3 regions of the Paenarthrobacter sp. UW852 genome follow, and region 2 is predicted to be linked to each of the others. Evidence: riboswitches for the same ligand, from Rfam matches in the RefSeq annotation. Region 2 holds a riboswitch; each other region holds the start of a gene.
The links. A riboswitch is a leader RNA that binds a small molecule or an ion and turns the genes downstream of it on or off. The one in region 2 is predicted to bind S-adenosylmethionine.

Region 1 (2,259 bases), on a different contig from region 2:
GATGCGGACAAGGCCGCGGAGGAAGCGATTCGCGGCCAGCTGTCCCGTTCCCGCCCCCGCGACGCCGTCTTGGGCGAGGAATTCGGCAGCAGCGGACACGGCTCGCGTCGTTGGATCATCGATCCCATCGATGGCACCAAGAATTTTGTTCGCGGTGTTCCGGTATGGGCAACGTTGATTGCGCTGGTCGATGAAGGCGAACCGGTTGTTGGCGTAGTGAGCGCCCCGGCTCTGGGCAAGCGGTGGTGGGCAGCCAAGGACATGGGCGCTTACATGGGCCGTTCGCTCGCCTCCGCCACACGCCTGAAGGTTTCCAACGTCTCCCGGTTGGCGGACGCGTCGATGTCGTACTCGAGCCTTTCCGGCTGGAAGGAACGCGGCAACCTCGACGAATTCATGGGACTCACAGAGGACATCTGGCGTACTCGCGCCTACGGGGATTTCTGGTCCTATTGCCTGGTCGCCGAAGGCGCCGTGGATATCGCCTGCGAACCTGAGCTGAATCTCTACGACATGGCTGCCTTGGTGCCCATCGTCACGGAAGCCGGCGGACGCTTCACGTCGCTGGAGGGCGAAGACGGACCGTTCGGCGGTAACGCGTTGGCCACCAACTCGATATTGCATTCGGAGGTCCTCAAGCGCCTCAACCCTGGGCTGGACGACCTCCTCTAGCTCCGGTTGCGGCACGGCCCGCATCGAACCATCACGAAATTTTCGACGGCGGACGACCCCTTTTGGGGCCGTCCGCCGTTTTATCTTCGCCCAATGACGACTTTTTCGTTCCACGTAACAATGCGCTTAACAATGTCCACCGGCTTTGGAGTGGCTGATGGGTATGCCCTAACCTTTTTTACAGGTCACGAGTGCCAGCGCTAAACCCCGGTTTGCTGGCCGGCAACCCTCCATTCGCGGTGGGGTGCCCCGGGTGACGACCCGGCCGGTCCGGAACGGATACGGCAAGCGCGGATCCCCCATGCGGGGGTCCCTCTTAAGTGAGGTCCCATGAGCACCGTTACGTTCAACGCCAACACCATTCCGTCGTTTGCTGAGGCAAGCGCAGTGCCGGTTGCTGCTGCACGTCCGCTGGCCGCTGTCACGGGCGCGGAGTTGCAGGCGCCCCTGATCCAAGGCGGCCATGTCCGTTATGCCAACCTCGACTACGGCGCATCGGCACCTGCCCTGACCATCGTCTCGGCGCACCTCAACGAGGTCTTGCCTTACTACGCCAGCGTTCACCGCGGTGCGGGTTTTGCTTCGCAGATCAGCACCTCTGTCTACGAAAATTCCCGGAACATCGTGCGTGAATTCGTGGGCGGCCGGGCTGATGACTCCGTGATTTTCACCCGCAACACCACTGACTCCCTGAACTTGCTGGCCGGATGCCTCCCCGTGGTTGATGGCCAGGTCGCTGGCGAGGTCCTGTACCTGGACATCGAACACCACGCCAACCTGCTGCCTTGGCAGGGTGTGCCCCACCGAAGCGTCGTTGCAGCACCAACCCTGGCCGCCACGTTGGATAAACTCCGCGATGAACTCGCCCAAGGCGGCGTGAGCCTGCTGGCGGTCACAGGCGCTTCGAACGTCACCGGTGAAATCCTCCCCATCGCCGAACTGGCTTCCCTTGCCCACGGGTTCGGCGCACGGATCGTGGTGGACGCCGCCCAACTTGCACCCCACCGCCGCATCAACATCGCAGAAGCGGACATCGACTACCTGGTCTTCTCCGGCCACAAGCTCTACGCTCCGTTCGGCGCTGGAGTGGTGGTGGGGCGCCCTGACTGGCTCGACGCCGGCGTCCCCCACCTGGCTGGCGGCGGAGCCGTCCGTGAAGCCCGGTTGGACTCGGTCAGCTGGGCTACCGGACCGGCCCGCCATGAGGGCGGTTCTCCCAACGTCCTGGGAGCGGCAACCCTGGCCCGCGCCACCCAGGTGTTGGCCGGCCTGGATGAGCAGGAATGGCATGACCATGAAGCGGCCATACGTTCCTACCTTGTTGAAGGCCTGGAAGCGATTGAGGGCGTCTCTGTCCACAAGATCTTCAGCGATTCCGTAGACACCATTGGTGTGGTCAACTTCTCCGTGGAAGGCTTCGACGCCGGTTTGGTCGCCGCCTACCTCGCGGCGGAACACGGTGTCGGCCTTCGGGATGGCCGGTTCTGCGCCCACCCGCTGCTCAAGCGCCTGGGATTGCCGTCAGGTTCGCTGCGGGCAAGCTTCGGCGTCGGCTCCCGGTTGGAGGACGCCACCAGGTTGCTGGCA
Region 2 (2,259 bases):
TTGTTTACACGCTGGGCCTCCTGATCGGCCAGGACATCTGGCAGCGCGTCTTCACCGCCAAGACCCCCACCGTTGCCCGCTGGGGCGGCGCCACGGCCGGTGTCTACTGCATCCTCTACGGCATCGCAGGTGCCTTGATCGGCCTGGCAGCCCGCGTGGCCTTGCCGGATATCGACGTCGCAAACCTCGGCAAGGACGTGGTGTACGCAGAGGTAGCAACCCACATCCTCCCCGTGGGCATCGGTGGCTTGGTCATGGCAGCGGCTGTCGCCGCCATGATGTCCACCGCCTCCGGCGCCCTGATCGCCGCCGCAACGGTTGCGCGCGCCGACGTCGTCCCGTTCGTGGCCAGCTGGTTCGGCAAGACCATCAACACTGACGACACCGAAAACCCCGAGCACGACGTCAAGGCAAACCGATACTGGGTCCTTGGCCTGGGCATCGTTGCGGTCCTGATTTCCATGGCCGCGCAGGACGTGGTGGTGGCCCTCACCATCGCCTACGACATCCTGGTAGGCGGACTCCTGGTCGCGATCCTCGGCGGCCTGGTGTGGAAGCGCGGCACAGGCATCGCGGCTGCATGGTCCATGGCAGTCGGCTCGGTGCTGACCCTGGCCCTGCTGATCATGTTCGCCGTGGGAGTCATCCCCAGCGAAGACGGCGTCTACGCGAACGAACCCATCTACTACGGCCTGGCGGCCTCATTCCTCGTTTACGTGGTCATCTCGCTCCTGACGCCGCGCACCGACCCCGCAGTCCGGGCCGCCTGGGACAAGCGCGTGGCAGGTGCGATCTCCGAGGAACTGCCGGTCGAAGCACACCCGGTCAGCTCCAATAAGGCCTACTGACCCGAACACGCAGGACAAGCGACACAAAGCAACGCCCGACGGCGGCGCTCCCCTCACGGGGCAGCGTCGCCGTTTTGCTGTACCCCCAGAAAGTACTCGTTGTGGGGCCTGCTCTGCGGGCTCTAACTCCATCCAACGCTGCAGAGCAGGCCCCACAACGAGAGAGCGCCCCAGAAAGAGAGCGAGCCCCACAACGAGAGCGCCGCGTGCGGTAGTGTTGTGCCAGCTTCAAGAGATGTGGTGCCAAGCTCCGACTGGCCACACACCAACCCCATGTTCACGGGTGGTTCGGATGAGGAAGCGGCCCGCCCCGGACCCAAGACAACCGAGCGGGCAAGAGCACTCCCCCAAGGAGAAGTACCTTGCCGTACCACGCCGACAGCAGCCAAGCCCCCACGTCGCCGGCACCCGGCGCCCAAACTACCGGCGCGAAGAAACCCGACTCGCAAAAAACCGGCACCCCCGCCGAACCCGCAGCCAGCAAGGTTACGGTGATCCCCGCCGTCGACCTCTTCCTGGGGATCGTCACCATAGCGACCGGAGCGAAGAGCGTGACGGTCCGGCACCCCGATCCGCGGTTGATCGCCCGGGCGCTTGCGCAGGCCGTCCGCCCCACCCAATGGTGCGCTGCGTCAGGGACTCTGACGGTGACCGTTGCCGCCGTCGGGAAGCCCATGGGGCTGCCGAGGCACTTTACCTTCCCGGAGCAAGCTGCCTAATCCTCTTCGTCTTCCTCCCGGAAGTCGTCTGTTTCATCGATCGGGACCACCCGTTCGTCATCCTCCGGTGCGTCCACTTCCTCCACCCAGGGCTCGTCCACTTCCTGGTCCTCCGCGTAGTCGTAGGCCGGGTCGGACTCCACAGTTGCCCGCTCCGGGTAATTGGCGTGTGATTCGGTGGTGTTCATGATGCAACCTCCGTCCCTTGGGCCGCGAACGACCCGATGACCTTGCGCGGGAGACCCCGCCCCTGTCATTCCATCTGAGCACCGGCCCACGGACCGGTCAAGGGGCCGAAATTACGGTGCACCGAACATTCCGGTTGAGGAATACCAGCCAAAAATCCCCGAGAATAACCGGTAGTGTGGGGCGTGCAATGGGGCCGCAACTACCCCACCCAGCACAGGAGAAAAAGTGCAACAGCACCAGGAATCCCACGGTCCGTCGAGCCCCGTTCCGGACCCCATCAACGAAACCGAAGCCCCGCAAGAGGCCGAAGCACCACAAACCGCGCCGACGTCCTCGGACATCAGGCGTTGGCGTCAGTACCTGGCGGACGAGCGGGCCGAAGCCGCCGTATACCGGGAACTCGCCCAACGCCGGGACGGCGAAGAACGCCAGATCCTCCTGGCCTTGGCCGAGGCCGAAGGCAGGCACGAAGCCCACTGGCTCAAGCTCCTCGGGGAGCACGC
Region 3 (2,259 bases), 410 kb from region 2:
GCACCAGGCCGGGGTGCCTCTCATTGTCGACAACACCCTGTCCACTCCCTACCTGATCCGTCCCATCGAATGGGGCGCCGACATCGTGGTGCACTCCGCCACCAAGTACCTCGGCGGACACGGCTCGGCAATTGCCGGCGTGATCGTGGATTCGGGGAACTTCGACTTCGGCAAGGACCCCGAGCGGTTCCCGGGCTTCAACACCCCCGATCCCAGCTACAACGGCCTGGTCTATGCCCGCGACCTCGGCAAGGACGGGGCGCTCGGCGCAAACCTCTCCTACATCCTCAAGGCCCGCGTCCAGTTGCTCCGGGACCTGGGCTCCGCCGTCGCGCCTTTCAATGCCTTCCTGATCGCCCAGGGGCTGGAAACCTTGAGCCTTCGCGTGGAACGCCACGTCGCCAACGCCACCAAAGTGGCGGAATGGCTTGAAGCGCACGACGACGTCGAATCGGTCGCCTACGCGGGTCTGCCGTCCAGCCCGTGGTACCAGCGCGGCAAGAAGTATGGCCCCAACGGCACCGGCGCCATCGTCGCGTTCAACATCAAGGGCGGCGTCGAAGCCGGCAAGCGCTTCGTGGACGGGCTGGAGCTTCACTCACACGTGGCAAACATCGGTGATGTGCGTTCGCTGGTCATCCACCCGGCCTCCACCACGCACAGCCAGTTGACCGCAGAGCAGCAGGAGATCGCCGGCGTCAAACCAGGCCTGGTGCGCCTGTCTGTTGGCATCGAGCACGTGGACGACATCATCGCCGACCTCGAAGCAGGCTTCAGGGCGGCCAAGGGAGCTTAGTGGCCCGCCTGATCCAGTAACGAACACCTTCTGTGCAGCGCCGCCCCGCGCCGTCGAATATTCGAAGGGCGGCGCTCCACAGCGCCCATTCGCGAACGATGTGACCCGAAACCGTCACAGTGTTGTCACATTCTTCGCCAGAGCTGCCCTGTTTTTCCTACACTCTTTCTATAGGTCACGAGTGCCAGCATGTAGCCCCGGCTTGCTGGCCGGCAACCCTCCTCCGCGGTGGGGTGCCCCGGGTGAAGACCTGGCCCGTTCGCGCGCAAGGCGACGGGCAAGCGCGAGGAATAGGTGTCAAAGGAATGACCATCACTGCAACAGCCATACCCACAGCCGAAGAAGCGGACGGCACGGTTAAGTACGCCAGCATCGGTTCGCTCGAACTCGAGGCCGGTGGTTTCCTTCCGGACGTTGTCCTGGCCTATGAAACGTGGGGCCGGCTCAATGCGGATGCCTCCAACGCCGTGCTCATCGAGCATGCGCTCACGGGCAGCACGCATGTGGCTCGCGGAGCAACCGACGAGGAAGGATGGTGGGAACAACTCGTCGGACCTGGCGCCACCATCGATACCACCAAGTACTTCGTGGTCTCCATCAACATCGTGGGCGGCTGTTACGGAAGCACGGGCCCGTCCACCGAAGCGCCGGACGGCCAGCCCTGGGGATCCCGGTTCCCCCTGATCACGCTGCGCGACAGCACGGTGGCTGAAGCGCGACTCGCGGACACCTTGGGGATCAAGGCCTGGCATGCCGTACTGGGCGGATCCATGGGAGGTGCCAGGGCCCTGGAATGGGCCGTGACATTTCCCGAACGGGTTGAACGGTGCGCTGTGATCTCGGTCGGCGCCTACAGCACGGCCGAGCAGATTGCGTTCGCGCAGGCCCAGACCCTTGCCATCCGGCAGGACCCGAACTTCAACAACGGCGACTACTACGGCGGCCCAGCCCCCGAAGAGGGCCTGGCGTTGGCACGCCGGATTGCGCACATCACCTACCGCTCGGCCCTGGAACTGGATTACCGGTTTGGACGTCAGCCGCAGCCCCAGGAAACGCCGCTTGCTGCCGCCGTCCTCGCGGAGCGGGGCCGATACCAGGTGGAGAGCTACCTGGACCACCAAGGGAACAAGCTTGTCCGCCGCTTTGACGCGAACAGCTACGTTGCCATCACAGAAGCCCTGATGTCCCACGACGTGACCAGGGGGCGTGGCTCACTCCAAGACGCACTGTCCCGGACCACTGCGCAGTTCTTCGTTGCGGCGGTGGACAGTGACAGGCTTTACTTCCCCGCACAATCGCGGGAATTGGCGGCCGCGCTTCCCGGGAACGTACCGGTCCACGTCATCGAAGCCCCGATTGGCCACGACGGCTTCCTGACCGAAATCGGTCAACTTTCCGCGCAACTCCACCAGGCCTTCTTTTCCCAGTCCTAAAGCAGTGACTTCCCAGCTTAGCCTTGACGT

Region 1: another riboswitch for S-adenosylmethionine. It lies ahead of NEK97_RS07395 (aminotransferase class V-fold PLP-dependent enzyme); the one in region 2 lies ahead of NEK97_RS05260 (hypothetical protein).
Region 3: another riboswitch for S-adenosylmethionine. It lies ahead of NEK97_RS03470 (homoserine O-acetyltransferase); the one in region 2 lies ahead of NEK97_RS05260 (hypothetical protein).

The regions. Positions count from the first base shown of each region.
Region 1 is NZ_JAMSGY010000003.1:260,246-262,504, forward strand. Features, by position in the region: gene hisN (histidinol-phosphatase) at 1-672, shown strand, start outside; SAM riboswitch class IV at 856-969, shown strand; gene NEK97_RS07395 (aminotransferase class V-fold PLP-dependent enzyme) at 1,003-2,259, shown strand, end outside.
Region 2 is NZ_JAMSGY010000002.1:458,899-461,157, forward strand. Features, by position in the region: gene NEK97_RS05255 (sodium:solute symporter) at 1-848, shown strand, start outside; SAM riboswitch class IV at 1,075-1,194, shown strand; gene NEK97_RS05260 (hypothetical protein) at 1,211-1,567, shown strand; gene NEK97_RS05265 (hypothetical protein) at 1,564-1,755, opposite strand; gene NEK97_RS05270 (VIT1/CCC1 transporter family protein) at 1,982-2,259, shown strand, end outside.
Region 3 is NZ_JAMSGY010000002.1:50,580-52,838, reverse strand. Features, by position in the region: gene NEK97_RS03475 (bifunctional o-acetylhomoserine/o-acetylserine sulfhydrylase) at 1-796, shown strand, start outside; SAM riboswitch class IV at 970-1,086, shown strand; gene NEK97_RS03470 (homoserine O-acetyltransferase) at 1,102-2,229, shown strand.